Regions from separate parts of the Paenibacillus sp. FSL L8-0494 genome, predicted to be linked through region 1. Evidence: riboswitches for the same ligand, from Rfam matches in the RefSeq annotation. Region 1 holds a riboswitch; each other region holds the start of a gene.
The links. Region 1 has a riboswitch for cyclic di-GMP ahead of NYE35_RS21695 (thiamine pyrophosphate-binding protein). Riboswitches for the same ligand answer to the same signal wherever they lie in the genome.

Region 1 (8,339 bases):
TGCCCGTGGTGGTGTAATTGATGAAATGGCGTTAGTAGAAGCTATTGATAGCGGTATTGTTGCTGGCGCTGCATTTGACGTATTCGAAAAAGAGCCGCCACAAGCAGATCACCCATTCTTGTCGCATCCAAAAATTATCGTGACTCCTCACTTGGGCGCTTCTACAATTGAAGCTCAGGAGAATGTAGCGATCGATGTATCGGAACAAGTACTGCATATTCTGCGTAATGAACCGTTCATCAATGCTGTAAATATTCCTCCAGTTGCTCCAAGCGTAATGAACAAACTCCAGCCTTACTTCACACTTGGTGAGAAGCTGGGCAGCTTTGTTACCCAAATTACAGATAGTGCTATTCGTGAAATCCATGTTGAGTATGCGGGTGATCTGTCAGATGTCGATACCCAACCACTTACTCGTTATATTGTGAAAGGCGTGCTCTCCCGCCACTTCGCTGAGGATGTTAACATCGTTAACTCCATGCACTTGGCAAAAACACGCGACGTTAATGTAGTAATAACTAAAGCTTCCAAAACTAAAGGGTTCACTAATCTGATTACCGTGACCCTTAAAACAGATCACGACCAAGAACGTCTCGTAGCCGGAACATTGCTGCAAGGTTATGGAGAAAGAATTGTTCAAGTGAACAAGTTCCCAGTTGATATCGCTCCTGAAGGACATCAAATCGTCGTATCCCATAACGACAAACCAGGGATTATCGGACTTGTGGGCACATTGCTGGGTGAAAATGATGTCAATATCGCCTCCATGCAAGTGGGACGTAAAATCGTTGGTGGCGAAGCAATCATGCTGCTGACCGTTGATAAAGCTGTACCTACTCATGTGCTTGTGAAGCTTGCTGGCCTGCCAGAAATCAACACTGCCGAAGAAATCATTCTTCTGTAAGCAATAAGATAGAAATCAAACAACAGAGCAGCGACTCTCCCCTTATAGGAGTTTCGCTGCTTTTGTTGTTGATCGTCGACCTATTTCGGCTTCATTTACAACACCGAATCGAGTTCCCCTGGAGACTTACGGACCCAGATGGCCTTATAAGCAATAACTTCACCTTTGAAGCAGTGTTTCGGACTCCAGTGCCGCTATTCCTCAAAAAGAGAGCTAAATCAGGTGTTTTGCCTATCAATAGCGTCTATGGGGACCGATAGCGTCCTAAATATACGAAAATGCTGCATTTAAGATCAGCTCTGTCCTTTACTGCTTCGTACACAGAAATGGGATCAAACAGATCAAGTTTGCTGTTTAGACTAAGAATGCGGGAACAGTCCGCCCATCGATGTCGGTAAATCCATACTTTTCAGCGAGCTTAGCAACCTGCTGCGGTTGACCGGTCATAGACATAACCTCAGGATCGGTTGCGAGAGCAGCGGCTGCCCTACCGATATAGGTTGTGGATTCAGTCATCTGCAATTCTTCAACCTCATGCCAATGCTCCTCATCCGTGTTCATGCTCTCCAACACCGCCTCTGTCCTCATCCAGCCCGGAGTAAGAGGAATAACTGCAATGTTGTCCTCTTTAAGCTCAATCGATAACCCGTAGGCCATGCGCACAAGTGTATTTTTAGAAAGATCATAATAGAAGTTTCCGAGATATTTGTAATGATCCCAAAAGGTTGTGTGGATGATTAGACCGCCAGCTTTTGCCTCGCGCATTAAAGGTATTGCGTAATAATTTGTTACCAACTGTGCCCTCACACCCGCATTAAACATATTGTCCCAATGCGCTGTTGGAAGCTCCCAGAAAGACTTCTGCTCAATAAGTAAATCGTTGCCGCCCCATACATTGTTGACTAAAATATCAAGCCGCCCTTGCTCTGAAGCAATCTGGCGAATGACCGTCTCTGTCTCCTGATCTTTTGTATGATCACATCGTATGGCGCTGCCGGACCCTCCCTCCGCTTTTATTTCCCTAAGCACGTTATCAATGCTCCGCTTGCTTTGCCCTGTGCCAGAGGCCTCTGTCGTTCTGCCCGTAATATAAACGAATGCACCTTTCCTTGCCAGCTCCAATGCAATTCCTCTACCAGCACCTCTGCTGCCTCCGGTGACCAATGCTACTTTTCCTTTTAAAGTCATGTTCTCAATCCTTTCTACATTTGTTTTTCTCTAAATGTTCTATATTTAATCCTTACCTTATATAAGTATAATTCTTTAATATGACATCAACTGACATATATAATATAATAATTAATTAAGAACTGACTAACATTTATTAGGAGGAGGAATGTTCCCTTAATGAGAGCCGATCGTTTGTTATCCATCTTACTTTTGCTGCAAAATCGTGGAAAGATGACGTCCCGTGAGCTAGCCCAGACCTTAGAAGTGTCTGAACGAACTGTGTTTAGAGATATGGAAGCCTTATGTACAGCAGGAATACCGATTCTTGCCGAACGGGGACGCGAAGGGGGCTGGATGCTCACGGAAGGATACCGAACCTCGTTAACGGGTATGAAGCCCTCAGAGATTGCTACTCTGCTGCTGTCCGCAGACTCCTCGATTTTAAAAGATCTGGGTATACAAAACGACTTTTCTTCTGCCGTACTCAAGCTGGAGGCTGCTTCGCCATCTAGGACGAATAATCCAGCCAGTTACCTAAGCCAGCGCATCCATATTGATGGTGCCAGCTGGCACCCTTCCGACGAGACCTATCCGTTCCTATCTATCCTGCAGGAAGCTGTTTGGGAAGATCGTAAAGTAAAGATCACTTACCCACGGAATGACGAGACGAAGGAACGTTTTATTGAACCTCTTGGGTTAGTCGCAAAACGTGGAGTTTGGTATGTAGTGGCACGAACCGAGGGTGAAATGCGGACTTTTCGCGTGTCAAGATTAATACAAGCTGAAGCAACTAATGAATCATTTGTCAGACCTGAGACTTTTGATTTAAAAAGCTACTGGGAACAGTCGACTTTAGCTTTTAAAGCAGCTCTGCCAAAATATGTAGTGAAATTAAAGGTGAATGAGTCTATTCTTAAAGAATTACAACGTGAAAGATATGTAACTATAACTTTAGTAGAACCCTCTGCTAATACTGGGTGGATGAACGTAGAGGCCGAGTTTAATACTATAGAATCTGCCTGTCGTATCGTACTCTCTTTTTCTCCTTCAGTTATTGTTTTAGCTCCTACCGAACTAGTAGGGATGGTAAAGTCTGCTATTAAAACAATTTCCACAATATATGAGGAATTTTGACATGAATTCTAAATATCTACTACTTAAAGAAGATTTATGACACTTCTCTATAGACCAATGACCTATAAATCCCCTATAATAACACCATTACATAAAATTTAATAAGGGGGACATTTTACCAATGAGCTGGATGCACAAACTTCCGTTAAAACAAAGAATTGTTGCCGGATGTTACCTCGTTGCCGCACTGTTTGCTATTCCTGTCTTAGTTACGTTAATGATTCTAGGTCAATTTCTCGTAGGAATTATACTAGTAGTTGTTCTTGCAGGTCTGACTTTACCTGTTGCTCGCTTCGTGGAGAGAACGCTTACATCATCTTTTGATGATATTGCTAATGTATCTCACAGTATTTCGAAGGGGGATTTCACTAGCAGAGCGGACGAAAATGGTTCAATGGGTGACGTAAGCCGCTCCTTTAACACAATGATTGATAAGCTCAAGAAGATTCTGACCGATGCATCGCAGATCACCCGTCAAGTAATGGATGCAAGCCGCGGAATCGAAGATAAGAACCAGAACCTGAAAATTGTTATGGCACAAGTAGCCTCTTCTTCTACCGAGCTCGCTCTTGGTGCAAATGAAATATCTACGGATATCGCTGATATGACAGAATCCATTAAAGACATTGAGACCAAAGTATCCAATTATACGAACTCCACCAAAGAAATGAACAGACGTTCAATACATACCTTAGAACTTGTTGAGCAAGGGCGCCAATCCGTAGATACACAGGCTGAAGGCATGCGTAAAAACATAGAGGCTACACAAAAAGTGGCTGATACTATTGAAGCTCTCTCACAAAATGCCCGCGGGATTACGATGATCACCAAGACCATCACAGAGATCGCTGAGCAGACCAACCTGCTGTCACTCAATGCCTCCATCGAAGCTGCTCGTGCCGGAGAGCATGGTCGGGGTTTTGCCGTTGTCGCTCAAGAGGTTCGCAAGCTTGCTGAGGAATCTACGGCTTCCACAAAAGAAGTATTCGGTTTGGTCCGCAGCATTGAGTCAGATATTAAACAAGCCATCGATAATATCGCCATCAATGAAGAGGTTGTGCAGGTTCAGAATGAAATGATCACTCAATCTGCCCATATTTTCGCACAAATTGTACAAAGCGTGCAGTACATTACCGAGCAAATCTCTTCATTCTCTGCGGAGAGTGATCTTATGCTAGAAAGTGCCTTGAAAATTTCCAGTGCAATTGAGAATATCTCAGCAATCACCGAAGAAACCGCTGCAGGCACTGAAGAGGTATCGGCGGCTATGAATGAACAGATTAATGCCCTGCAGTCTGTTGCAGAAGAAACGGAAAAAATGACCCAGGCCGTATTTAATCTGCAAAAAACCATTCATATCTTTAAATTCTAGTTCAAAACTATCAACTGCCACCTAAGCTGAGTCTTAGGTGGCAGTTTTTTTCGCGAGGCAAAACTTCATCTCTTGGACAAGACTTTCGTCAAATTTCGAGTTTTTTTAGCGGATTATGTTGACAAAAATTAATGAGGAATATATTGTAAAGGAAAATTATTCTTATCAACTATAAATTAATATTGGCAAAATCCTCGAAAGAGGATGACGCAAAACCATGGATCTACAGCCTCATTTTTTCGTTTGAGGCCATGATTGCCAGGTTGCAGAGGAACCAGGACGGCTGAACTATTGTTCAGTCTTAGCGGCGCCTTATGCCACCAACCTGTGCTTACTATAGAGCACAGGTTTTTACTTTTTGAGTATATTGATCTATCGTATCTATTCGGTAGATTAATAACTAATATATATCAAAAAACTTGTGAGGTGTTTCTTTTGAAGACAGTCGCAGATTACATGGCGGAAGCACTACGTAACCTAGGAGTCACCCATTCTTTTGGGATCATTGGCAAATCGATTTGTCCAATAGTTCTAAAGATGGTCGATTACGGTATTGAATTTATTCCCGGCAGACATGAAGCAAGCTCCGGATTCGAAGCAGCAGGGTATGCGCTGAAAACAGGTAACCTAGGCGTAGCATTTGGTACTTCGGGTCCTGGGGGAACTAACCTGCTTACAGCAGCAGCACATGCGAAAGCTAACAACCTACCTGTCCTATTTATTACCGGCCACCAATCCATTACAGAGCTTGGAATTCCTCAATGTCAGGACTCCACCTCTTTTCTGGCTGATTTAGCTGATATGTTCAGACCTGCCACCTTGTTCAGTAAATTGGTTGAACGTGGGGATCACTTTGGTACTATTTTTAATCATGCGATTTCTGTGGCCCTCACCAAACGGGGTCCTGTTCATCTTTGTATTCCTTTTGATGTACAAACTGAAGTATTGGAAGAATGCAATATTGTAATCCCTGAAAGAGAGTCTCTAATTAGTCAAGCTAATATCGATAGAGTCATCGATGCTATTCAAGCTGCTAAGAATCCTTTGATTATTGCGGGTAAAGGAATTAACCGCTCCGGAGCACATAAAGAGCTTGTTCAACTCGCAGAAACTTTTAATATTCCTGTAGTAACATCTCCTGGTGGAAAAGGGGCTATAGTCTGGGATCACCCGCTCTATCATGGTCCTATTGGCGTTGGCGGTTCGACCCACGGGGATGATTTATTGAATAAAAGCGATCTGTTTATAGTGCTTGGATCACGTTTAAGTGATATGACCATCTGTAATCTTAAACGGGAGAATCATCCAGCAACTTTAATTCAATTTGATATTGATCCAACCTTTGTCGGAAAAATCCTATTGTCCAAAACGATACCGGTCACTGGGGACCTGCGCGATAATTTGGTGCACTGCCTAAATCATATTGACCCAAGCACAATCACCAAACGTGAGGCTTTGGCCAATGCTGATTATTCAGAAGAGCTTCCAACCCTCAAGAATCTTTCACTGGCTTCAGTAATGAGCACTTTAAGTGATTTGATCCCTTATAATAATTCAATTTTCGTTGATGATGGAAGCCATGGATTCCACGCTGCAAAATGGTACAAGGTTAAGAAACCGGGCAGCTTTGTTTTTGATGCTTATTTTGCTTGCATGGGTAATTCGATCGGCATGGCTATTGGTGCAAAAGTTGCAGCTCCTGAAGAAACTGTCCTCTGCATTACAGGTGATGGTTGTTTCATGATGCTCGGCGCTGAGATTAACACCGCTGTCTGCAAAGATATCCCTGTCATCTTTATCGTGGTTAATAATAAGCAACTAGATATGGCTCTTAAGGGTATGGAGAAAACCACAGGTCGTATCGATGGAACTCTATATGAAGTACCAATGGACGCCGTGAAATTCGCTGAATCTCTAGGTGCTAAAGGCTACAAATGTGAGACTGCGGATGAATTCACAGCTGCAATTAAAGATGCGGTAGCTCTAAACCATGTTGCCGTTATTGAACTACTAACAGACCGTGATGAAGTCCCTCCGACTGCACACCGTACTTTGAACCTAAACTAGGAGGCTAACCATGAAGGAAAATATCAACAGTGGTCTCAACCACTTCACGAATCTATCAGGAGACTATGGCGCAAAAGCACTAGCTCCAATTAAAGACCACTTCCCTGACTTGGCTGAATTTATTATGGGGAATGCCTATGGCGATATTTTTCAACGTAATACTATAGCCCCTGACTGGAAGGAAATTGCAGTCATTTCATCTTTAATTTCAATGGGTCAATTCGAACAGCTGGGTGTTCATTATGTCATGGCCCTTCGTGTTGGAGTCACCGTAGAACAGCTTAAAGGTATTCTATTACACTTAGTACCCGTTATAGGGGCACCTAGAATCATCACAGCTTTTAATATCCTGCTTGCAACCATAGAAGAAATCCAATAACCCAACAGTTCGACAACAATATACAAAATTCGACTTTATTATTGCATGCACTTGAAAAATATGCCTATAATAGAGTCGGAATATCCCAATACTTGCTGTATAGTGTCGAATTTTGACTTTTATAAAACAGCTAAGTGGATATATAAAGGGCTGGATATTGCAGTCGAACTGTTTTGGACAAATTCAATCTATGGGAGAGATTTAGGCATGGGAAGTTTCATTTTGAAGACAGACACTGCAAATAAGGTTATTAACATTGAGTTGGATGGAACATTTTCTGAAGAAGATGGTCTAAAATCTATTCAAGCTTATCAACAAACTATCAATCCAATTACTCCAGCTGACTATGAACTAAAAATCGACTGCAGAAAGCTAAATGTAACTGCACCAGATGTGGTACCTCTTTTAGAAAGCTGCTTTGTAATGTTTAAGAATGATGGGTTTGTAAAAGTAAATCTAACGCTTGAAAATAACCCGATCCTCAAAATGCAGCTTTCCCGTCTTGGCCGTAAAGCTGGACTCGATAACATCGAGATCATTTCTGCGGTTACAGTCTAGATCTTTTAATCTTAATATGTAGGCCACATTTTACTGCTTTCCTGGAGGCGTATTATGACCGGAATTCGTATTAAAGGCATTGATATCTATCATCCCAGCAATATAGTTGGTAACGACTTTTTCATTAAGCATTTTGACGAAAAAGGCATTGATATTCGAGGTCTATTATCCGCATTAGGTCGTATTACACGGTATAGTATTAAGGATGCGGATGAGAATTCCCTTACGATGGCTTTTGAGGCTGCCCGGAATGTTCTGGAGAAAAGTGGTCTCACAGGTGCCGATATCGACCTTATTGCCTATGCAAGTCAAACTCCTGAGTATATCTTTCCTACCAACTCATTAATGATTCACCGTTTGATCAAAGGCGCATCCCATACAATCTGCATTGACAGCAATGCTAATTGTGCGGGTATGACGGCTTCAGTGGAACAGGTTAGCCGTCAGATGCAAGCGAATCCTAGGATTAAACGAGCGTTGATAATCGGCTCCGATTATGTAACCCCTCATGCCGATAAGAATGATCCAGTCTACTACGCTAACTTCGGTGATGCAGCGGCGGCAGTCATTCTTGAACAAGCTGAGGATGTAGTCGGTTTCATTGACTCTATCTACCAAACGAATCCTTGTGTTTGCGATAATTCCAAGTTCCCGTGCGCAGGCCTGGCTAAACTGGGTAAACAAGGTGTAGCGGCTGGAGAGTTTAATGTGAAGTTTATTCCTTTTGATGATTCCATTTGCATAGATGCTGCTTC
Region 2 (8,339 bases), 4.2 Mb from region 1:
AAAATCCAGACTTATTAATTATAACGGTCTACCCTCAATCCTTCAATCAATGTTGGAGTTTATTGTCAGTTTTAGAGAGCTGTTCACAAAATAGGCACGCAAAATAACCCCAGCAGACACAAGCCCTTCGTCTCTGGCATTTTCAGTTGTAGTTTGTAGCGTTTGCAAAAATATCCAACTTACATTTTAGCCCATTTGCACCGAGATCGCCCATCTCCTCTGGTTTACTAGCTTTTCCGGAATAATTCACAATTAACCCAATTTAAGTTACTTTCGAAATCTAAGCGCTCCCTATCGAGGTTTGTTTCTCTCTAGAATCAAATAAACCTTATCTTGGAATTCATTATTATATTTGCCTTTTAAACAATAGTGTGTTATATTTATATGGTATTTGTTTTTCGATATATTGAATATCCCCACCAAGAAGATGTCAGGCCGACTATTATACACATCGGCATTTTGGACAAAGAGGCTTTATGTTTTCTTGCAGTACTCTTCCTTTTTATGAGATTAAATTCGAAATATAGCATTCCGATTCACACTGGCGCGGTCAATGGAGCCGCAAGGGCAAAAGAGAGGTAGGGCTTTTGTCGTATTGGAAGGATTATTCTCGCCACACGGCTGCTGGAAATAACAAGGAATCAAGACACCCGTTACTCACGAACGGCGGGGGATGAATATAACGAGAAAGCATGACGGTACGATCCTTATTCAAGGACTACGTCATGTGTGGAAAAATATAGGCGCCCGATAACCGCTACCTAGCGGATATCGGGCGCTGTCTACGTTCAGGACTTATTTTACATATCGGCTTACAAAAGCTGTTACTACATCTATATACCCCGCCTTATCCGTATCATAAGACAATCCATGCCCCGCTTGCGGCACTATGAGCCTCTCTTTTGGACTCTGGCATGCCTCATACAATTCATTCATCATAGCAAAAGGTACAAAGTTATCCGCATCCCCGTGAATAAAAAGAATCGGAACCTTCGCTTTCCGCACTTGTTTTAATGCAGAGGCTTCACCAAAACCATACCCCGCCTTCAAGCGGGTGATTAGACTTGCACTTTGAACGAAAGGGAAACTTGGCAAACGATACATGCGCCGTAGTTGGTAAGATAATTGTGCTTTTACTGAGGTATAAGCGCAGTCCGCAACAATAGCTTTTACCTGCGGCGGAAGATCTTCCCCTGAGGTCATTAGCACTGTAGCACCGCCCATAGAAACACCGTGAAGCACAATTTGAGCACTAGACCCAGTCTTTTTAATCATGTATTCAATCCATTGCAAATAATCTTTTCGTTCCGGCCAACCAAAACCAATGTAATCCCCTGCGCTATCTCCATGCCCCCTTGCATCGGGAATTAGGATGTTAAAGCCTAAGTTCTCGTAGTAGATTTTGGCGTACGCCCCCATATCCTTTGCTTTACCTGAATAACCGTGGGCTAGAATGGCTGTGCGTCCCGCAGCACGATTAGATTGGAGTAAGAAACCTCTTAGTTTAAGTCCATCTGCAGATACGATCTCAATATTCTCGAAGCTCTGGCGAGAGACCCAATCCTTCCCCTCCCCCCAAGAAGCTCCGGCAACCGGAGGATCAGCCTTCAGATTAGGATTATTACTTAGAAATACCTTTGGTGCTCGTTTAATAGCAATACCATAGAAGAAAAATCCCACATAGATTAGAATCCCTATGATGATTACAGCGCTAATAATGAACCATATCAATTCGCCTTCGCCATCCCCTCTTCATTTCTTTTGCAACACGAGTATACCATCTACTTAGAATGCACCAAACTATCGCAATCATGACATACAAATAGAGCCGCCATCGGGACACCCCCCGAAAGCGACTCTATGTTGTGCTCTACCGTTTATTATTTATTCTTTTTGGAGAACTTGGTTCTCATTAATAATCCGATAAGTGCAAAACCTAAACCTGCTACATAGTAAGGTGCAGGACTTGATTCACCCGTTTTTGGCAATTCCTTCACAGGTGGCTTACCTAATGGGATCGTATCGTCCACTACGATGATTTCATCAGGTGTTGGTGTTGGCGTTGGTGTCACTGCCGGTACCGGGCCTAATGGGATCTCATCATCATCAACAAGTACTTCTGTGCTATTCGACGGTGTTGGTACTGGCGCTGGTGTCGGAGAAGCTACAGGCCCAAGCGGCACAGGATCTTCTGCAAGAACTATAGTGCCAATTACGGATGATGGCGTTGGTGTCGGTAACACCGAAGTCTCTGGTGTCGACGTTGGTGTTACCTCTGGTGTTGGTGTTACCTCTGGCGTTACCGTCGGTGTCGGTGTTGCTTCTGGTGTTACTGTCGGTGTCGGTGTTGCTTCAGGCGTTACCGTCGGTGTCGGTGTTACCTCTGGCGTTACCGTCGGTGTCGGTGTTGCTTCAGGCGTTACCGTCGGTGTCGGTGTTGCTTCTGGTGTTACCGTCGGTGTCGGTGTTGCTTCTGGCGTTGGCGTTGGTGTCGGCGTCACTGTTGGCGTCGGCGTTGGTGTTGGTGTCGGCGTCACTGTTGGCGTCGGCGTTGGTGTCACTGTCGGCGTCGGTGTTGGTGTCACTGTCGGCGTCGGTGTCACTGTTGGCGTCGGCGTTGGTATTGGCGTCGGTGTTGGTGTCGGTGTCGGCGTCGGCGTCACTGTTGGCGTCGGCGTTGGTGTTGGTGTTGGCGTCGGCGTTGGTGTCACTGTCGGCGTCGGTGTTGGTGTCACTGTCGGCGTCGGTGTTGGTGTCACTGTCGGCGTCGGTGTCACTGTTGGCGTCGGCGTTGGTATTGGCGTCGGTGTTGGTGTCGGTGTCGGTGTCGGCGTCGGCGTCACTGTTGGCGTCGGCGTTGGTGTTGGTGTTGGCGTTGGTGTCACTGTCGGCGTCGGTGTTGGTGTCACTGTCGGCGTCGGTGTCACTGTTGGCGTCGGCGTTGGTATTGGCGTCGGTGTTGGTGTCGGCGTCGGTGTCGGTGTCACTGTCGGCGTCGGTGTCGGTGTTGGTGTCGGCGTCACTGTTGGTGTTGACGTAGGCGTTGGCGTCGGTGTTGGCGTCACTGTCGGCGTTGGTGTCGGACATGGTGTTGGTGTTGGCGTCACTGTCGGCGTTGGCGTTGGTGCCACTGTCGGCGTTGGCGTTGGTGTCACTGTTGGCGTTGGCGTTGGTGTCACTGTCGGCGTTGGCGTTGGTGTCACTGTCGGTGTCGGCGTCGGCGTCACTGTTGGCGTCGGCGTTGGTGTCACTGTTGGCGTTGGCGTTGGTGTCACTGTTGGCGTTGGTCCAGGTTCATCACCATCGTATGGATAGTGGTGAAATTCACCACCACCAGTCCCTTTGAGTGAAGCCGCCACTAAAGTACCGTTAATCTGACCATTAATAAAATCAACATGAGCATAGGGGGCAAGTATGCTTCCCATTACACCTATGCCTGCCATATCCAGATACGCAGCTTGGCTAAAGTTAAGCAAAATTTTCTTGCTGTTCAACACGTTATTAGGTAGAAATCCGAAGTTTTTCATTTTTACGTTAGAACCATCAATATTAATAATTGCTGTAGATCCTGAAGGAACATTTATTGTAATTCCATAGGTATTAGAGACGTTATCTCCTGGAACATTAAAAACATTGACCGCAGGATCTGTACCTGTCAGGGTAAGACTGCCATATTGGTACACTGTTGTTCCATTCGCCGGCAATGCTGCAAGTTCTGCTGATTTGTCCTTCAAAGACTGACCTACGGCTGAAAAGTCAATCGTACTCCCCTGTCTTTTTGTACCTCCCTTGAGGAGCGTTACATTCCCTGAAAAATCTCCCCCGTGCACGATATTCCCATAAACAGTACCTCCGTTGAAAGTAAGATTCCCTCCAACAACAAGTGTGTCAGTCAAGGAAACCTCAGCAGCGGTCAACCTATCTCCAACACTATAGTTGGTTAAGTTAACGTTACCTCCAGCAGCAAACCTTCCTTCCGTATCCGAAACCGTTGTTATATCCCCTAGAATAAACACGTTGTAGACCCCTGCAATTCCCAATGTAGAAGAACTACTAGCTCCAGCAACTCCAGCTCCTAATGAGGAAAGCCCACTACCTACCGTCAAAATCCCAGCTAATACAAGCGAGAGTAACGGTCTTATTCTTCTTTTCAAATGGCACACCTCCTAAAACTATGATTTATATTAATCAGAATAATTACCAGAAACTCTAAAGGACCTAACAACAAAAAAGACCGCCAAAAAGAAGTGGAATTCCCTTCTCATGGCAGTCGGACGGTCATTGTGCCTTTAAGACACTTTAGACTCCTGGACTTTGCGTCCCGCCCTTTCAGACGGTTTGCTATTATCATGACTATATATATGTATTACACTGCAAGTCCAGAACTGGTAGCCGAAGCATTCTCTCCAATAACCGTCTATGACTTTTAATACTTTTTGAATTAATAACAGTTTAGCGCCCGACACCCACAATTGTCAATCAATTCCTTTCGATGATCCCCCTCATTATTACCATACAAAAAAAGCGCCTAAAGGCGCTTCGCATAAGGTTTTTCATTAAATTTTAAAGTAACTGTATATAGCCCAATATGGATATCCATAAGGGAACACTCAGAATTAAACCAAAAAACAATCCACGCTGGAGGCTGCCCTCTTTTTCCATCATAATTCTCCTTTATGTGCGTCCGATACATTAATTTTTATTATTACAATTTTAATATAATTTATTCTTCGTTATTTAGTTGTGAATTTAATCACATTGGATAAGCTGTTTAGAAATACCATTGATTATTTTTGGAATATCGGGGTAGAATACGAATATACGTTCCTATTAGAGGTGATGAGATTCATGCATAGAGCAGAAAGCAGGGACAACATGCTGGTGAAATCTTATTTATTGCTTCCGATGATTTTATCAGCTTTCGAACGGGACTCCGCCATTTTATCTACACACTTACGAACACCCGCCCCTTATCTGGAGGTGCTTGGAACAGCTGCTGCAGTAGCTACAACAGATCTAAGGGATGTTCGTGCAGAAATGAGAAGACGGGGAATCAAGGTGTATGAGCAAAACAGACTTAATACGGGAATTGAAGCCAAGTATATATGTCGTGGCTATCACGAACGAATGCTGCTGTTGAATGACATTGTTGCGGCTCAGGCTGCCATCCATATGCGCAGATACCTAGGGCTGGATATTTCCTCTTTTAAGAGTTACGAAGAACAGTATCAGATTAAATAAAGCTGTATAGAAGCCGCTCTACTCTCCCCCCAATCAATTAGTGAACAAAAAAATAGGCCTTACCATGGGAGTTGGCAAGACCTGAGAGAGATATACCACAAAACACTGGGGGGTGTTTGGTGTCTTCAATATATACCTCGAACCTGAAAAAAAGCTGATAGGCACATAAAAATTACATTAAAAATATCATTCGCCGTTCAGAAGTGATCCGAATGCTCCCACAAGCTTAGCCGACCTTTGGCTGGAATTGGATGGCGCAGTGAGTGAACCTCTTCAAGCTTCCAGGCAAAACGTCCTTCGCTATAGTCGCCAAAATCATATTCGTTCCCATTGATCCATTCCCTTAAATCCACCTCTGGAGTAACCACATAACATCCCGCGAGCTGACCTGTAGCAATAATAGCTCCTGTCGGCAAATTATTCGCTGTATAGCCATGTTTCGCCAATACTGATTTGTACGGTTCCTGTTCACAAATCTTTTTGTCAATCCTCATTCCGGCATGGATGCCTAACTCGCCGCGGTAGGCTGTTCTCCATGAACGAGTTTCAAACTCTTTTTCACCAAGAGCAATTAAGGTCGCCCAAGGCTGCCGTATTGTTATACACCGCATGATATTTATCCCCTTTGTTTATGTTGGACGTTTGTCACGGATGCCACGGATCTCGATCTCGCGTTGTGTAATCTTGCTCTCCTTGACTTGATAAATAATCCCAACCGTTTGGTCGATACTCATTTCCATGATTGATCGCCTCTAAAAATAAGAACATTCATTTTTATTATATACAAACAAAAGTTCTAAATATCAATATTATTGACATTCACCTGTAACTCCCCACAATTTAAACAAATAAAATAATTAAAATTGATAAAGGAGAATATAGTTTGTATACTAATCAAGTAGTTAGTGTGCAAACTATATAAAGAGGGGAATTAATTTATGGACAACCCAGGACAGTTATTAATAAGAGTAAGTCTTGAAATGAAAAAAAGCTTAACAAAAAAACTTTTACTTTATAATGTAACAGCTCCTCAATGGGCAGTATTAAAAGATATATCTATTCATTTAGAAGGAACAACTCCAGCTATGATTGCAGAGCGAACTTACTCGGATCGCCCTACAATAACGGGTATACTCGAGCGACTTAAAGCAAAAGGACTTCTGGACATTAGAGATAATCCAAATGATAAACGATCAAATCTTGTATTCATTACAGATTCGGGAATGATAATTAAGAGTCAAATAGAAGTTCTTAGTGACGAAATCATGGATAACGCACTTAAAAATATTTCTGAACAAGAAATGTCCACGTTTATGAACGTGCTTAAAACGATCTATTTAAATATTAGTTAGGGAAGTGAGACTTATGATTCTAATCACAGGGGCAACCGGTAATGTAGGACGTGAAGTGGTTAACGAACTAAGGAAAAGTGAAACACCTTTTAAAATTGCCTCCCATCGAAAAGACAGTGAGTATGTTTATTTTGATTTTGAAAATGCTGATTCTTTTCGTCCAGCGTTAACAGGAGTGAAAAAATTATTTTTACTGCGCCCTCCTCATATAGCTGACGCAAAAAAATATTTCCAACCCCTCATAGATATCGCAAAGGAAGTCGGAGTTGAACACATTGTGTTTCTATCTCTATTGGGCGTAGAGAAAAACCCAATTGTTCCACACCATAAAATTGAAAAAATCATTAAAAAATCAGGAATTCCATATACTTTTTTACGCCCAAGTTTCTTCATGCAAAACTTAATTTCTCAACATGGGGAAGAGCTACGTAAAGAAAAGGAGATCTATGTACCCGCAGGAAAAGGCAAGACTAGCTTTATCGATGTTCGTGATATCGGTACTGTAACAGCTAGAATCCTAACTGAGAATGGTCATGAAAATAAAGGTTACTCGTTAACGGGAACTGAAGCGCTAGATTACTATGAAGTAGCTGAAATTTTATCTGAAGAGCTAGGAGAAACAATCAAATATGTTAATCCATCAGTTCTTCAGTTTAGAGATAAAATGTTAACAAAAGGAATTCAAAAAGAATTTGTGACTGTTATGATTGGAATTTACTTCACTGCAAAAATTGGATTAGCCAAAAAAATCACGCCCGATTTACAAATATTACTTGGTAAAAGACCCATTACATTCAAAGAATTTGCACATGACTATAAGTACGAATTAGTTTAATCATGGTGATTTTTTGGCTAAACCATCAGGAAGCATTTCAGGATACATTGTTACTGCCGCGTGCGAGGGGAATCAATAAAGGTCGTCATAATGGATATGCTGCTGTTTATTCTTATATTGGTAATGTACTAAATGCTATGCCTGTGCAACCGATTTTAAACTAATGTCGTAACCACTAGAGGGGAAGGTCCATGATTCAAAAACCACGTACTACTATTAAATGGACTCTTATTTTTTTTTTGTTATTAGTCACCGCCTGTAGTAAGAATGATGAAGTTTTGAAAGGAATTGTACATACAATAGATGTAGAAAATAAAAGAATTTTAGTGATTTCCGAATTAAAAGAAGAAGACTTGAACAAGGAATACAAGGAGGTGCTCGAATCTAATGAGTACTCTCAAGCCATTTGGGTAAATAAAATTGCACCTTCTAAATATAAAAAAGGCGATGAGATTAAAGTATTTTTTGAAGTAAGTGATGATTCATTCCCTGCACAAGTTACCGCCAAAAAAATCACCAAAATCAAGAATTGAGCAAAAAGAATAGAATCTACTATAAAGAAGCGGCTTCTCCAAAAGGGGCGGCGCTTCTTTGTGTAGATTTAAGGAGAAATCCATATTTATAAATGCACTCTGTGCAAAAAAGTGACCCCACCACTTTCGGCAGGGTCTAGATCTATTTTATAAGGGGGTTATGTGATTACTATAATCCTCTTAGCTTAAATAAGTATGAAGCCCGTCTAAAGATTTGCTGAAATATTATTATTTTTATCGAAACCGATCAAATATAGTAACGTATCAATCTTAATTTTCAAATTACTACATATACAAAATGGAGGTGTGTATAAAGATGAAAATATTCAGTCTATTGCTTGTAGCATTGTCTTCCATTGGAGTAGTTGCCACATTCGG
Region 3 (8,339 bases), 3.6 Mb from region 1:
ATAGTCCTCTCTCGATACTATAAACGAGTCTTTCATAAAGCTTTTAATTGACTGTAGCGTATTATTTTCTGTCAGTAATTTTCCCCAGGTCATCATATAGACCCATTTATTTTGTTTCTCAGTTAATACATCCGGGTTCGGCAGCTGTCCGCTCTCCCCGATTCCGATAGGTTTACCCTCGGCCAATGCGAGCAGATCCTCATAGTAGGACTGCTTATAATCGTTATTGTAGATATCCGCAGCCAGAACATCGAGTTTATCCCCACCGGGATAATATGCAGCATAAGGATCTGACCATTCATTCGGCGCATTCGGATTCCATACCCACAGTAGATTATTTAGCTTGTGTGTGTTTACAAAACGATCATAGACAATACTCCAAAGCTCTGAAAAATTGTCCTTTTTCCCCCACCAAAACCAACCGCCATTCATTTCATGGTAAGGTCGCCATAAGACTGGAACTCCGGCATCACGCAATTGTCCCAAATATCCAGCAACCTCGTCTAGATCTGAGATTAGCCTCTTATACTGAGCTGTCCCAGGTGTAACATAAGCATTAAATTTCTCTTGACTGAGACTTCTGTTTACATTGGACCATTCTGGAGATGTTCCCGGCAAACTCTGATGGAATGTCATGGCTACAATGCCACCCTCGTGATGCCATTCAATTGCACTGTCTATCACTGCTTGCCGCTGTTCTGCGATCGTCCCTTCGGATTGATTATTAATCGCCCCTAATTCATAACCATGTAGAACGGCATTTTGTCCCGAAGTATTCTTCAGCTTATGAACCAGTTCATCTGGGCTTTCTAGATAATCATGCTGGCCCGACAAAATCCCTTTGCCACGTAGATTCACCAAATTACTCAGCAGTTGCTTAGCCTCTTCAGAAGCCGATGGATTACTGGGTATAACCGGAGGTAAAGAGGAAGAAACACTCATAGCCTTCGGAAGACTCTTAACCTCTCCCCAAGGCAGCAAGGAAAAAATAATAAACACCGGTAACATAGTAAACAACAATCTGTTTTTCTTATAATATTTACGCAAATAAATCCTCCTTTCGGTAGCTGTACTGCCTCTACAGGTGCTAAATAAACATACCTGTTATCGGACAATCGTCTTCTGACCTAATGAGGACTATAGCTTAGTAGCTCTGCAATAACGCAGAGCCACTAAGGATCGACCTTTAATTTTCATCAATCAGGAGACATCCGGAAGAAAAAGTGCACTTGCTGGAACTGTCTCTTTAGCTTGACTAGCACTTTCCCACATCAAGCGGACTCTCGCATCGCCTTCATTCTCGTAATACTCCACCTTGATATCGTATAGCCGACCAGCCTTCAGCGTTATAGTGCCCTTACGCTCAGTACCACTTTGCTTAGTCCAACTATCAATCACGGATTCCCCATTCACCCAGACACGGATACCATCATCTGAGGTAGTGTAAAATGTATATTGCTCATTATATAACGGCTTAATTTTACCGCTCCAACGTATGGAGAAACGATCAATCCCGAGGGCGGCATCCGGCGAGCCTTGCCGCCAATTGAAATCGATTATTGCATCAGTTCTGTTAAGAGTTGCCGCTCCCGACAATAACATGTTGTTGTAATACTCTCCTGCAAGCCCCTTCGCGAGAGGAATTGCTGCCTCCCCCTCTTCTTCGGAAGGTGCCGGCGCTGGTGCGGCGCTAGGTGTCGGTGCCAGACCAGTATTTAATTTATCTCTGGTCAGGGTGTAGTTGCTATTCATAAATGTTTTGATTGTGTCTGCACTGTTATTTTCGTAAAGCATTTTTCCCCAGCTCATCATATACGTCCATTTACTTTGCGATTGCTGAAGCTTCTCCAGATTAGGCATTTCACCATTCTCCCCGATCGCAATCGGTTTGCCTGCGGCTAGACTCAACAAGCTGTCATAGTATTTTTGCTGGTAATCATTTTCGTATATATCTGCTGCCAGAATATCTACTTTATCAGCACCTGGATAAGTTAGCGCATAAGGATCTGACCAAACATTGGGAGCATTCGGACTCCATACCCATAACAAATTATTTAATTTATGAACGTTAACAAAACGGTCATACATTATATTCCATAGTTTAGAAAAGTTATTTTTCTTCCCCCACCAGAACCAGTTCCCGTTCATTTCATGATAGGGTCTCCAAAGCACCGGAACATTGGCATCGCGCAAGCTTTTTAAAGAGACTGCCACCTTATCAAGCTCAGCGATCAGATTATTATATTGCTTGGTACCCGGTGTAACGTAACTATCGAACTCACTCTGGCTAAGTGTTTTTTTCACATTATCCCAGTCATAAGAGGTGCCCGGCAGGTTAGCATGAAAAGTCATAGCTACGATCCCGCCCGCTTTATTCCAGTTGATGGCGCTGTTCACCACATTTTGACGTTGCCAAGCCATCGTTGCTTCGGACTGACCACTGATCGCACCCATTTCATAACCGTGAAGAGCCGCATATTGTCCGCTGGTTCCCTTCAGCATATTGTTAATTTCATCTGGACTTTCTAAATAGTCATGTTGACCAGCAATAATGCCTTTTCCTGAGATCGAGTAAAAATAGTTAAGCAGCTTTACGGCTTCAGGTGAGGCACCTGGGGTAACCGGCGTTCCAGAATTTGAAGCAGCTATGACAATAGACGGCGAAATTCCAACAGCAAGCGGAAGTGCAGTCAGAAACAGGACGAGTGACAGAAATGCACCAAACAATCGATACGTACGGTAAGCTTTCAAAATAATCTCCCTTTCGGTAGCCAGGCTGCCACTCTTTCGAAGGCCCTATAGCTTTGCGTCCCTACCTTTCGATAGGTTTGCCTTTTCAATTTAAGAGAAATAATCTCTCTTACCGTAAGTATCGACGACAATTAATGATATATTTAGTGTTTTTATGACTTTTTTTGATAATTGAGTCAATTTACCTGTTTCAAGAAATTTTGAATTGGTTAAATAGATAGGTTAGACCTATGAAATGAATTGTTGTAGTTCTATATCATTCCAGTCTAAAGTAATACGAATGTTATCTTCTTCTACTAATTCAGACCCCGTCTGTACCTCTATAAACTCAACATCCGTCAAAGCAAGGATCGCGTGTTTCGTTCCTTCCGGTATACGTACCACGTCCCCAGCCTTCACATTATGTTTTTTCTCATTCAGCACAATACTTGCTTCGCCGCTGACGATTGTCCAAATTTCACTACGCTTGCGATGTAATTGATAGCTGATATTATTCCCCTCGGATATAAAAATCCGTTTGGTCAGCACTTCATTGCCTTCATCATATTTCACATAATCAATAACTTTGTAATGGCCCCAGCGGCGTTCCTCGTACATCGGTCTCTGTTCAAAGGTCTTCAGCACTTCTTTAATCCGTGGGCTCTCAGCTTTATGGGTAACTAGAATTCCATCCGGGCTAGCCGCAATGATCAGATCCTTCGCACCAATTACCGTAATCGGAATGTCCAGCTCATTAATCAAGCAAGTCCCCTCAGAATCCGCCGTCACAAAACCTTTTCCTACATGCTTGCTGCTCATTTCCTCTGTCAGCGTATTCCACGTTCCAAGATCCTTCCAGAATCCATCATACGGCTGCACCACAATATGTTCTTCTTTCTCCACCACTTCATAATCAAAGCTGATGGAAGACAATAGCTTATACTGCTTCTGCAATTCTTCATATCCTAAAGGCAACCCTTTACGCTGCAAAATATCTAACAAGTACCCTAAACGGAAGGCAAACACTCCGCAATTCCACAATGCATTTTGCTCGATGAGCTGTTCTGCTTGTATGCGGTCTGGTTTCTCTTGAAAGTGACTCACCTTCATAAAACCATTCCCCCCCGCCTCTTCAGTGGTAGGAATAATATATCCGTATTTCTCTGAGGCATGTTCAGGAACAACACCCATTAGTGCCAGATTTGCTCCACTTTCCAGCATGGTCCCCTCAAGCATAGCTATGGTATCGAAAAAGGATGCTTCTACATAAGGGTCAACAGGCAATATTGCTACCGTCTCCGCTGGAGAAACACCTGCCACTGAATAAAGATAGGTAGCTGTTAAGGCGATAGCCGGAAAAGTATCCCGACGCTCCGGTTCAACGATAATCGGCACATGACTTCCCAGTTGGCTTTGTATCATTTCTACTTGGCCGCGGCCGGTGGCTAGATAAGATGATTCTGCCATCCCTGCTTCCTCCAGCTGTCTCCAGACACGTTGTACCATGGATTCTGGTTCACCTTGAGGGCTTTCAAGTACCTTTAGAAATTGCTTTGAACGTGAGTCGTTAGACAACGGCCATAACCGTTTACCTGAACCGCCTGATAGAAGTACCATTTTCATAGAATGAACCCTCCTTGAATGGAATGTATTAAAAGCTATGTCTTTGTTAGGTAGAATCCACTCCAAGGGATTTTGGACTTCCGATCGCTGTTATCCTCAGATTTCCTGATTGGACCGCTTCTCGCGGTAGAAATCCGAGGATAAAGGCGAACACTCCGTTTCTACAGTTCCAAATTCCCTTTCCGTTCTTAACCTAACCAACTACTTTTTAACAATGATCCATGCGCACCGGGCTGTACCAGCCGGAAGCGAGCACGTTTTTCTAAAGATTTGCTTCTGCTCCGGGGGAGGCAGCTGCAACTGCAAGAACAACTGCAAGAACAACTGCAACTACAAGAGCAAGACTAGTTGCCACCACAGAGACAGAGACAATGACAACTACAAATGCTACTGCTACTGCGGTATATAATCAGAGTACCTAACTTTATAAATTGCTTAGAACCTTAAAATAAGGGAACGAAGTGGCGGAAGAGAATTTTGGAACTGGAGGAGCAATAGCATCCGCCTTTGTCTGCGGATTTCTACCGCTATCAGCGGTTAAAATCAGGAAATCTGCAGACAACAGCGGCTGGAAGTCCAAACATTCTCTGGAGTCACGGCTCATCCCTAAATAGAAAAATCACAAGTTCAATCAATATAACTTAGATTAAACCGCTCCAGCCACACTAGCAGAATAACCGCTCAATCCGCCCATCTGCGGGCGGCCGACAGAATGATAAACGAGGCCGGTACCCTCGATTTGCTCCTTGGAATACACGTTGCGTCCATCGATCAATACCCCATTACGCATGCTTTTCGCCAGCTGATGCAGATCAATCTCCTTGAGCAGGCTCCAATCGGTCAAGAGGCAGACGGCATCGCTGCCCTCAGCCGCTTCCTCTGGCAGATGGCACCAGCGAAGCTGCGGATGATCGTATTGCTGCCTGAAATTTGTAGCTGCGATTGGATCATATAGTTTGACTGTTGCCCCCTCAGCCACCAGTGCCTCAACAATCTCTCTGGCTGGAGCTTCGCGGACATCATCAGTATTAGGCTTAAAGGCAAGCCCCCATATCCCAATCGTCGAACCGCGCAGGCTGCCAAGTGATTCATGCAGCTTGGAGATGATCATAAACCGTTGTCCCTTATTCACTTCGACTACAGATTTCAATAATTTGAATTCGTAATCGACGTTGCCCGCAATTTGAATGAGCGCATTAGTGTCTTTCGGGAAACAGGAGCCTCCATAACCGATGCCAGCCTGCAGGAAGGATGACCCGATTCTTTGGTCCATACCCATTCCTTGTGCTACCTCGGTTACATCAGCTCCCACTTTTTCACAAATATTGGCGATCTCATTAATAAAGGAAATCTTCGTGGCCAAAAATGCATTCGAAGCATATTTGATCATTTCAGCACTGCGTATATCTGTTACAAATACATTTTCTGTGAAACCCTTATGAAGCTCGCGCATAGTTGGTTCCAGCTCTGGATTATCAAGACCAATGACAATTCTGTCGGGATGGAGGGTATCGCGAATCGCTGAGCCTTCACGTAAAAACTCAGGTGCAGACACGATATCAAAAGGATGATGGGTATGGCTAGAGATCATTTTGGAGATTTTCTCATTTGTCCCTACTGGAACTGTAGATTTAGTCATTATAATTTTGTGCCCTTCCATCGCTTTAGCGATTTCAGCGGCTGCACCCTCAATATAGGTTAAGTCTGCTTCACCATTAGGCAGTGATGGCGTACCTACAGCAAGGATGATAATATCTGAACGGCGCACCGAATCCTGAAGATCCGCAGAAAAAGATAACCGTTCCTCACGAAGATTCAGTTCAATCAGTTCCTCGATTCCCGGCTCATAGATGGGCGATTCCTTCTGTTTCAGCTTCTTAATCTTTTCCTCGTCCTTATCCACACAGATGACATGATGTCCGCCCAGTGCAAAGCACACGCCAGATACAAGACCCACATACCCAGTACCGATTACTGTCAGCTTCATATAATCATCCTCCTTTTAGAAAATTGACGTACGCCTGCTCAACATACTGCTTGAACTTAACCATAAACGCCTGCTCATCGAATTTACGTGCATGCTCCATAATTTGATCGATATCCCAAGCGTAGGACTCTACCTCATAAATAGCCTTAAGTAGATCCTCCACTTCTTGATGCTGAAAGAACACACCATTTACATAAGGAATAATAGTATCTAGTGCGCCACCTGCTTGATAAGCAATTACCGGTCTTCCTGCAGCGTTCGCTTCCAGCGGTGTAATTCCAAAGTCCTCTTCTCCTGGAAAAATAAATGCTCGACACTGTGCCATCATTCCAGTCACTTGCTCATCTTCTAGCCGGCCCAGAAACGATACATTATCCTTAGCCATGCCTTCGAGGCGCTTGCGATCCGGTCCATCCCCTACGATATAAAGCTTAAGACCGTTACGATTGAAAGCCTCTACCGCCAGATCAATCCGCTTGTAGGAAACAAGCCGGGAGACAATTAAATAATAGTCGCCAATGGTAGAAGAGCTTGTAAACCGGGCTGTATTAATCGGTGGAAATATGACATCTGCATCCCGGTGATAATAATTCTGAATCCTCGTCTTCACTACTGAAGAATTGGCTACGAACTGATTCACATTTTTAGAAGTCCGTTGGTCCCACGTTTTAAGCTGCTGCATGTATACCTTAAGCATTTTCTTGAACAGCCCGGAATTCGACTGACGTTCCATATAGGTGTCATAGTCCCATGCGAAGCGCATAGGCGTATGGCAGTAACAAAGATGAAACGTATGTTTAGGAACCTGAATACTTTTCATAAAAGCACTGCTGGAACTCAGGACGATATCGAAACCGCGAAAGTCCAAATCACGGATGGCCATTGGATAAAGTGGCAGCACCCCTTTAAAATTGGTCTTTACTCCCGGAATCTTTTGCAGCCAGGAGGCACGGATATCCGCATCTTTGAGATTGTCAGTAAGGCGGCTTCCGTTAAAAACCGTTGTGTAGATTGGAGCCTCGGGATACATGTGATGAAAGACTTCCACCACTCTTTCCGCGCCGCCCATTTGGATTAAGTAATCGTGCGCTATCGCAATTTTCATGTGAATCATCCTCAAAGTTTTATGGAGCATCATCTTCAGAATTACCGCGTCATATCATCTGTCAGGTGCCCGCCAACAAACCTTTATAGTAGTCAACGATGTCCTTGACCGTATTCTCGATAACAAAATGCTCTTTCACTCGTTTCATCCCATTGTCCGCCATCCGCCGTCTTTCCTCTGGGTGATCCAGCATCCATTTAATGGAGTCTGCCAGTATCGCCGCGTCATCAGGCTCTATCAGTAATCCTGTCTCACCATGAACTACAATTTCTACCGGCCCGCCTTCATTGGAGGCGATCACCGGTAATCCCGCTGCCATTCCTTCAACGATAACTTGGCCAAAAGGCTCAGGAGTTACCGAAGTGTGAATCAGTAAATCAGCAGTATTCATAAGGCCTTGAATATCATCCACATGCCCTAGCATGCTTACATTAGTAAGCTCGTCGTTTTTTATCTTTTGCAGCAATTCCTGCTTATAAGCCTCTTCTCCAAACAGAGCGTCTCCGGCCAGCCAGAACTTCACACGAGGTTCGTTCTTAAAGCTTTTTGCGGCTTCCAGCACAATATGCTGACCTTTCCAATGCGCCAATCGACCAACTAGCAGTACGTTAAAATTCTTCTGGTCCCGCATGCCGATCCCATTACCAATCGCTTTAGCGAAAGCGGAGTATACGACCAGCGTTTTTTTGGAACGCGGCAGCTCCAAAGCATTCAGCGTAGAATGTGAATTCGCGATGACTCCATTTGGGAGCAGTCGCGACAGCAAACGAATTCCTTTGGCAACGATAGGCTTTAAATAAGGGGCTCCAATATGATCCCGGATATGCCAGATCAATGGAACGCCTGCTATTTTTGCAGCGATGGCTCCGTATAATGCAGATTTCAGGGAATTGG
Region 4 (8,339 bases), 2.3 Mb from region 1:
ATTCAGTTATATTAAAGACCTGTTCAATAAATAAATCCGATCCTTCGTTAGGCATGATGGTTGGAATTGCTTCATTCTCTTGACCACCAGTACTAACTACCAAATGTGGGTTACCCCGTCCTAAGTCAGATGGTGATGCAGCGACTTTGTAACGGATAATGGTTTGATTGGAAACATGTCGAACGGATTCGATTTGAATGCTTGGATATTGCTTAACTCCAGTATTGATAGTATCCCCTGCTTGATGATTAGATTGTAAGGGAATATTCCGATCACTGTAAAAAATGAGATTCCGTGCTTCAAACCTGTAGTCCTTTTTATCATCCTTTAATGTATCAGGTGTCTCATATACTCCAATGAGTTTCTGGCTTTCAGGATCGTATTCTAAATAACCGTATACCTTTGCCTTGGCACTGGATTCACTAGTCATGATGTTTTCCTCTGTAGCAAATCCAGTATATTTGGATAGATCAGATTTAGTATCAAGTGATAACAGCATTTTCATTTTTTCTCCATCAGTTACAACACCGTTCAAATTCATTGTTACTCCTGAAATGGAAGTTTGAAGATTATACTGTTGACCGATGCCGTTATTTAATGCATTGCTCACACTTCGACCACCAATTTTATCCCAATTAATCGTCATACTAGCGAATACAGGAATGGTTACAAGTAAGAGGCAAGAGAAGACAATACTGATAGGAATAAGCTTTTTATTAGACCTAGGAGTATTCTGGGAGGCATGCAGATTTCTTTGACGTGTATAAGCTTCTTGTTCTATGGCAGTCCACATCAAATCATAATCCGGTCGGGGAATATGTTTATCTTTTTCAATATAGAGACTCATTACTATTCAGCTCCTTTAGTTGGGTTCCACCCATTCTATTTAGTATTTTAAGTCCCTTGTTCAGTCTGGATTTTACAGTTCCTTCGGGTATGCTCATAACTTTAGAAATCTCGGGTACAGTCAATTCGTTTATAAAACGAAGGACTACTACCATTCTGATTTTGTCAGGAAGCTGACTGTATAACCCTTGTAATTCTTTTTTAGTTTCCTGTCGATCCAAACGTTTTTCTACAGGGTTTGATTCCTCAGACCTGGATAGTAAATAATTACGTACTTCTTTCATCCACCCCGTCTTACGCCTTTTGATCACACTGCTGCACTCATTCGAAGCAATTCGTAAAATCCAAGCTTTCAAGTTTCTTATCTTCGACTTATCCGCTAAGATAACTTTTACAAATACCTCTTGGGAAATATCCTCCGCATCTGCCTGATTTTTCATTAAGTAGTAACAAAAATAATATACTTGTTCTTTATAGAGCTCGAAAATTTCCCGGTCACTCATTTTGCTGCACCCCCTGTCTCTGCTGTTCTCATTAATAAGACTTATAAGCGTATGTAATCGTTCATTTTTCATTTTGATTGTAGTATTTCTTCTGAGTATCATAGCGAATTCGAATGGAAGATAAGTCGTTTACAGGTAATTATAACCATGATAAAATTAGCGGTGGGACATGCGTCCCTAATCTATTAAAACTAATTGAATGTCCGCGTTAAAGGTAAAATCATCGAAAGATGATGACACAAAGCCATGGGTCTAAAGCCTTTCGACAGAAGGAAATGATCGCCAGGCCGCCATAGGGATGTCTTATGAAGCATAAAGGATAGCTCTAAGAATATGTAGTCTATTTTGAGCTCTTTTATTATTTCGACCTATACGGCGTTACATTATCGCAAGGGGCCGAAAGGGGAAGTACATGAACAGTTTTTTCAAAACAATAGGTACTAGTTTGGCAGTAGGTGCTTTATTGCTGTCCGGAACGATCGGATGGATGTCTAATCCTGGAGTAGTGTCTGCAGCTACCTCAACAGCAGTAACCGCGGATCAGATGATCAGCAAAGTAACGGCAGCCTCCAAAGCAATAAAGAATTTCCATCTGGATGTGACCAAAAAACAGGATATTCAAAGCGGCGGGGTGCGTATCAGCAACACCAACACTCTGAAGCTGGATATCAGCCGTCTGCCGAATTTTGCCGCAGCAGGTACTGTCGCTAGCAGTCTTTTAGAAACATCTTACAGCTTGTATGCCAACGATAAGGAGTTTTACTATCTTGTAGACGGAAGTGAGCTTATCGATGAATCTGAAGACGATTCTTCAGGTTACGACGATGACGGGGAGCCGATCGATCCTGATGCACAGTATTGGCTTGGACTGGAGAAAACGGAATGGGATGCCTTTTACTCTAAAGGCCAATACGATCCTGTTTCCATGCTTGATTCGGTAAAAAGTTATAAAAAATCCATGAAAGTCAGCACTGCTGGCGCACAAACGGTCTTACAATTCACTGTAACCGATCCGACAGCAGCTAAGGGGATAATCAAACTCTATGACCAGGAGAACCTCTGGGATGGTGAGACAGTTCAACCCAAAAGCGTAACGTGGAAATTATTCGTCAATACTAAGACCTGGCAAACGGAAAAGCTGACAGTCGATCTGAGTTATGTGCTGGTAAGTGATGGAGCAAAAGATACATACACCACGAAAATTGAAGCTAAATACTCCAAGAATAATAAAGGTACAGCCATTGTAAAACCGGCCGAACTAGAATAATAAGGACGATTCATATCGAGCAAAAAGCGCTGTTCCGCTGAACAGTGCTTTTTGCTGTATTCAACAGCAGTTGTTTATTAGTTGACAAGAATAAATCATTGCTGTAATTTATATGTATGCGCATGTATATAATATTTTGTTTAAATATAATTTAATGAAAGTTGGGAAAAAGATGATAGCACTAGACACAACATTAACTTTTCGCAGAGGACTGACATTAAAAAATCGAGTGGTTATGGCTCCAATGACCACGCGAATGAGCTTTTATGACGGTGTAGTAACACAAGATGAATTGAAATACTATTCACTAAGAACGGGCGAAGTAGGTGCGGTCATCACTGCGGCAGCAAATGTACAAGAGGGTGGAAAAGGATGGGAAGGTGAACTTAGTGTTTCCTCCGATCAATTTATTCCTAGCCTTAGCCGATTAGCATCTACTATTAAACGAAATGGAACAAAAGCTATTTTACAACTATTCCATGCAGGAAGAATGACAGATTCAAAAATACTACGTGGCGTACAACCCGTTTCCTCCAGCGCCATTGCTGCCGAACGTCCGAATGCAGAAATTCCAAGAGCATTAACAGAAGATGAAATTTTCGGTGTAATTGAGGATTTTAAAAAAGCGACTCAACGAGCTATTCAAGCTGGATTTGACGGGGTAGAAATTCATGGAGCAAACACATATTTAGTCCAACAGTTCTTCTCTCCACACTCCAACCGTCGTGATGATCAATGGGGCGGAAGCTTAGAGAAAAGATTTAATTTCATTAACCAATTAGTGGATGCGGTTATTGCTGTCGTTGACAATTCAAAGGTTAAGGATTTTATTGTCGGTTATCGTTTTTCTCCAGAAGAATATGAAGAGCCTGGAATTAAAATCACCGATACCTTTTATCTCATTGATAAATTAGCTGATAAAAAGCTAGATTATCTGCATATTTCATTAGGGGATTTTAAGAAAGTATCTGCATCAGAAGATTTTAAAGAAAAATCAATCCTGCAATATGTACATGAGAAAATCAATGGCCGTGTACCTTTAATTGGGGTCGGAGATATCCGTACCAAACAGGACGCAGAGGACACGTTGACAAATGCTGAATTAGTAGCAGTAGGACGTTCTCTTATCATTGATCCTCATTGGACAAGTAAAGTGCTGGAGGGTAATGAAGATATCATCAGAAGAGTACTTGCTGATCAAGATAGAGAAGAACTCGTAGTAGAGAATGGTATTCTAGAATTCCTTAAATTAATGATGCCTGATCGTTTACGCTAAACCCAAACACAGTTTTGAGCGCTAAATCTATAACGTTCCGCGGTAATTCCGCGGAACGTTATTTTTCTGTAACGACTCTATTCCCTCTTTAAGATTGTTGTCGTATGTTTCAACATTCGATTCATGAGATTTCGCCGTTCTGTTTTTATGTCGGTGTCGCTTTTCTTTAATGCGTCGCGGATGGGGATGATCTCTGTAATTTTCCTGCCGCTTTTTATTCTTCGATCTACACAAGTCGGGATGTAACCTACGTTAGTTATACTCGTGTGTCCTTTTTCATCCTTCTTTATTTTAAGCGTAAGAATGATACCGCTTTGTGTATAAGGAATATTCATTAGTTTAGTCGAAACAAAATTCCCCAATGAGTAAATAACGAATTGTTTTTTTCCACGAAGCGCTAACGGTTGTAGAACATGTGGGTGAGACCCCAGTATGATGTCGGCGCCATTTTTAAAGAAGAGATTGACCAGCTCTTTTTGCCTCTTGTTTGGAGTGTAACGGTATTCGCTTCCGAAATGCAGATAAAGCAAGACTAGATCGACTTTCTTTTTTAAATCTCGAATCTCCCGAATGATTTTGGGCGTAGATATCCGGTTAACCAGCCATGGCTTACTCACTGGTACAGGAATTCGGTTGGTTCCTGCTGTGTAGGAGAGGATGCCGATCGTAATTCCTTTGACGTTTTTAATAAGCGTTCTCTTGGATTCTTCTAATGATTTAGCTGTTCCCGTGTGGTCGATTCCATTACGGTCTAGAACTCGTAACGTCCGAACCAGACCCGGGGCACCATAATCCATGCAATGATTGTTGGCCGTTACTAATACGTCGAATCCGGCTTGCTTAAGTGCAGGGGCCAGTTCGTCTGGACATTTGAATATCGGACCGCCTGAACGTGGGCTTTTCCGGCACTCGGGGCCACTTCCAGCAAAGGTGGTTTCGAGATTGCCAATCGTCAAATCAGCCTGGTTTAGATAAGGAGCTACTTTTGCAAACAGGGGGCTGAACGAATAGGTTCCGTCAGGCTGTTTAGCATCCGAAATAATATAACGTTTGACCATTAGATCTCCCACAGCAGCTATTTGTATTTCAGTCATGGATATCCACCTTTTTATTATTTTCATTAGGATATGGCATAAAGTTGTTATGGGTTATTCTTTCTTTAAGGCGAAGTGCAAACATTTGTGTGGCTTTTTATTTAAAATGTGACCCAACGCATAATCACTTTATTTAGATCGTCTAAATTTAAGGTATTCATTTTTTTTCAAACTTTTATAATTTGATTCAAATCCTCTTTTTTGTTTGGCAACCATAATAAAATAAGGTTGTTGATAAACATTATCAATCAAACATTGGAGGTTAAAGAAATGAGTACACAATTCAAAAAAATCGCCGAGGATACTTACTGGATAGGCAAAATCGATAACCGCCAGGTTCCATTTCACCGCCTGATTCTGGCAAAAGGAACTACCTATAATTCTTATTTATTAAAAACAGGTAAACCAACTGTCATTGATACCGTAGATATGGAATTCGGACGTGAATATGCCGAGTGTCTGGGTGAAATGATTGATCTTCTAGATATCCATTACATTGTAATTAATCATACAGAGCCTGATCACTCTGGTGGACTGGCAGCTCTCGCTGCCAAGGCTGCAAATGCCACGATCGTATGCACCGAGATTGCTGTTCCCGAATTGCAGGAAATGTACAAGCTTCATAGCCGGAACTTCCTGGTGGTTAAAGACGGAGATAAGCTGGATATTGGCGGGAAAACGCTGCTGTTTAAAGAAACACCGTATCTCCATACCGCAGAAACGATGATCACCTATTGTATCGAAGATCAAATCTTATTTCCTTGTGATATTTTCAGCACGCATGTTGCGGTGGAGAATCTATTCAGCGATGAAGCCGGGTTTGATATTACGGAAGATTTCCAGGGCTATTACGCAGCAATTATTCATCCTCACAGAAGATATGTAAGAACCCTGTTAGAGGCTGTTAAGGATCTTGAGATCCGGATGATCGCTCCTTCCCATGGGTTTGTGATCCGGGAGGACATACGTAAATATATCGAGATGTACGCCACATTGAGCCGCGAAACGACGCAAGGAAAAAAGGCAACCATCGTTTATACCACCATCAAAAACAGTACCAAGAAGATGGCCAAAATTATACAGGATTGCTTGCAGGAAAATAATATTGAGACAGAGGTCTGGGATGCAGATAAAAGCAGTGCCACCGATATTCTGAACAGCATAACGTCAGCTGACGCGGTCTTTATTGGCAGCTCCACTAAATACGCGGACATGATTGGGAATATGGAGAACATTCTGAAAGAATTGCACAATATGAATCTGGAAGGCAAACTTGCTGCAGCCTTTGGCTCCTACGGTTGGAGTGGTGAAGCCATTGAAGTCATTCAGGATTATCTGAATGGAACAAACATGACGGTGCAAAGCACATCTGAGGTTATTAAATCCACGGGGATGACACATGTAGAGTTCCCTGTACGAATCAGGTTTTCCCCGAAAGAGCCTGAGAAAGTTCAAAAAATTAAAAATGCGGCTGAATTTGTATCGGATTTGCTGCTGAGTTCATTTTAGGGAGGGGAGCATAGGATGACAAAACATTACGTTATTGTTGGCGGCGGAGTAGCCGCCGTCCATGCCGCCAAAGCCATCCGTGATCAAGACGCAGATTCGGAAATTTCGATCCTCGGGGAGGAAAGCCAACTGCCCTATAACCGGATTAAGCTGACTAAAGGGCTGTTTACCGACCTGCACAGTGAGAAGGTGCTGATTAAAAAGGAAAAGTGGTACCGCGATAACCGTATATCCGTAAAAACCTCGACCCGAATCCGTTCTGTCCACCCGGACCGGCAAATTGTTGTGACAGAAGATGGGCAGAGTGTTTCTTATCATAAGCTTTTACTGTGTATGGGAGCGAAGAATCGTGAACTTTCCCTTGAGGGCTCCGGCCTGAACAATGTCCATACCCTCCGGGACATGAACGACGCGGACAGATTGAAAGAAAACCTGCAGGATGGCAGCCATGTAGCCGTAATCGGTGGGGGAGTGCAGGGAATCGAAACCGCTTGGGCGCTGCATGAAGCTGGATATCAGGTAACGGTGATCGAAGCTTTTCACCGGTTGATGGGCAGACAGCTTGATGAGAAATCCTCACAACTACTTAAGGAGAACCTTGAACAAGCAGGTGTGAAGGTTATTCTTCAAGCAGATGTGGCGTCTATTACAGGAACAGAGTTTGTTACCGGAATTACGCTGGACGACCAATCTCATTTTTCCTGTGACCATGTGGTCTACTCCATTGGTATTGTACCGAATACGGAACTGGTAAGTGGCTCGAGTATTCAAGTCCGGCAGGGCATTATCGTAAATGAACAAATGCAAACAAATGATCCACATGTGTACGCAGCCGGAGATGTGGCTGAAGTTAACGGGCATGTGGAAGGACTGTGGGGCGGAGCGATTGAGCAGGGCCGGATTGCCGGCAGTAATATGGTTGCCAATCTGACTGCGTATCGTAGAGCTGTTCCGGTTACCTTATTTAATGCTTTTGGCATCTCTTTATTTTCGATAGGCAACGTGGATGAACGGTATTGCGATACGGTGGTAAGCGGAGAAGAAAATGGGGCGTATACGCGAATCTATGTGAAAGATAACACAATGATTGGTGCGATATCCTGGCAAGGAGCAGCTGCTTCTCTGGGGTATAAAACCGCTGTAGAGCAAGGCATCCCCCTTGAGGGGATCGATGTTAACGGGAGTAGCATCGAGGAGATTATGGCTGAAGTACAAACCAGGTTGAACTAAACTATTAACTTTTTAGGAGATGATAAAGATGAAAAAATACATTTGTCTACCCTGTGGTTATATCTATGATCCGGCATTAGGCGATCCCGATGAGGATGTTGTTGCAGGCACTGCATTTGAAGACTTGCCTGAAGATTGGGTCTGTCCGGTATGCGGTGAAGATACCAGTCATTTTGCACCGGTTGAGGACAAAAAAACTTCTGCATCTTAAAGGAAGTAGGAGTTGTACAAAAAATGAACAACAGGGGGGACAGTTATGAAGGAGTATTCTTGCCAATACGCTGCTGAACCTTGTACCCGCAAGGTGCCTATTTTTGCTGCGTTAAGCGATGACGATCTCTCCCGGATCAGTGCTATGATCAAGCATCGTAAGTTTACTAAAGGTCAACCTTTAATTCTGGAAGGGGCGCCGTCAGATACGCTGTACATTATTCAGCGAGGGCATGTTAAATTATCTAAAACAACTCCTGAGGGCAAGGAACAAATTTTGCACATCTTGACGAATGGAGACTTTTTCGGGGAACTGAGCATTTTTAACAGCGATGAGCTGAGTAACTTCAGTGCTTATGCTCTGAAAGACACTAACATTTGCATGCTGACCCGAACGGATATGG

Region 2: linked by a shared signal. The riboswitch ahead of NYE35_RS02770 (choice-of-anchor A family protein) and the one ahead of NYE35_RS21695 (thiamine pyrophosphate-binding protein) in region 1 are both predicted to bind cyclic di-GMP.
Region 3: linked by a shared signal. The riboswitch ahead of NYE35_RS05050 (glycosyl hydrolase) and the one ahead of NYE35_RS21695 (thiamine pyrophosphate-binding protein) in region 1 are both predicted to bind cyclic di-GMP.
Region 4: linked by a shared signal. The riboswitch ahead of NYE35_RS10825 (DUF6612 family protein) and the one ahead of NYE35_RS21695 (thiamine pyrophosphate-binding protein) in region 1 are both predicted to bind cyclic di-GMP.

The regions. Positions count from the first base shown of each region.
Region 1 covers NZ_JBBOPQ010000001.1:4,761,495-4,769,833, forward strand. The annotation lists gene serA (phosphoglycerate dehydrogenase) at 1-904, shown strand, start outside; gene NYE35_RS21680 (SDR family NAD(P)-dependent oxidoreductase) at 1,259-2,092, opposite strand; gene NYE35_RS21685 (helix-turn-helix transcriptional regulator) at 2,252-3,208, shown strand; gene NYE35_RS21690 (methyl-accepting chemotaxis protein) at 3,330-4,580, shown strand; cyclic di-GMP riboswitch class I at 4,755-4,851, shown strand; gene NYE35_RS21695 (thiamine pyrophosphate-binding protein) at 5,007-6,647, shown strand; gene NYE35_RS21700 (carboxymuconolactone decarboxylase family protein) at 6,658-7,026, shown strand; gene NYE35_RS21705 (hypothetical protein) at 7,234-7,584, shown strand; gene NYE35_RS21710 (ketoacyl-ACP synthase III) at 7,639-8,339, shown strand, end outside.
Region 2 covers NZ_JBBOPQ010000001.1:593,632-601,970, reverse strand. The annotation lists gene NYE35_RS02775 (alpha/beta hydrolase) at 796-1,731, opposite strand; gene NYE35_RS02770 (choice-of-anchor A family protein) at 1,881-4,154, opposite strand; cyclic di-GMP riboswitch class I at 4,263-4,353, opposite strand; gene NYE35_RS02765 (hypothetical protein) at 4,849-5,241, shown strand; gene NYE35_RS02760 (ASCH domain-containing protein) at 5,439-5,852, opposite strand; gene NYE35_RS02755 (MarR family winged helix-turn-helix transcriptional regulator) at 6,180-6,593, shown strand; gene NYE35_RS02750 (SDR family oxidoreductase) at 6,607-7,428, shown strand; gene NYE35_RS02745 (DUF3221 domain-containing protein) at 7,620-7,961, shown strand; gene NYE35_RS02740 (hypothetical protein) at 8,278-8,339, shown strand, end outside.
Region 3 covers NZ_JBBOPQ010000001.1:1,137,895-1,146,233, reverse strand. The annotation lists gene NYE35_RS05055 (glycosyl hydrolase) at 1-1,047, opposite strand, end outside; gene NYE35_RS05050 (glycosyl hydrolase) at 1,201-2,751, opposite strand; cyclic di-GMP riboswitch class I at 2,764-2,843, opposite strand; gene NYE35_RS05045 (sugar phosphate nucleotidyltransferase) at 2,980-4,353, opposite strand; gene NYE35_RS05040 (UDP-glucose dehydrogenase family protein) at 5,000-6,340, opposite strand; gene NYE35_RS05035 (glycosyltransferase) at 6,345-7,445, opposite strand; gene NYE35_RS05030 (glycosyltransferase family 4 protein) at 7,507-8,339, opposite strand, start outside.
Region 4 covers NZ_JBBOPQ010000001.1:2,428,143-2,436,481, forward strand. The annotation lists gene NYE35_RS10815 (DUF4179 domain-containing protein) at 1-847, opposite strand, end outside; gene NYE35_RS10820 (RNA polymerase sigma factor) at 831-1,349, opposite strand; cyclic di-GMP riboswitch class I at 1,553-1,644, shown strand; gene NYE35_RS10825 (DUF6612 family protein) at 1,762-2,616, shown strand; gene NYE35_RS10830 (NADH-dependent flavin oxidoreductase) at 2,729-3,892, shown strand; gene NYE35_RS10835 (CapA family protein) at 3,970-4,986, opposite strand; gene NYE35_RS10840 (FprA family A-type flavoprotein) at 5,257-6,495, shown strand; gene NYE35_RS10845 (NAD(P)/FAD-dependent oxidoreductase) at 6,511-7,725, shown strand; gene rd (rubredoxin) at 7,754-7,936, shown strand; gene NYE35_RS10855 (Crp/Fnr family transcriptional regulator) at 7,982-8,339, shown strand, end outside.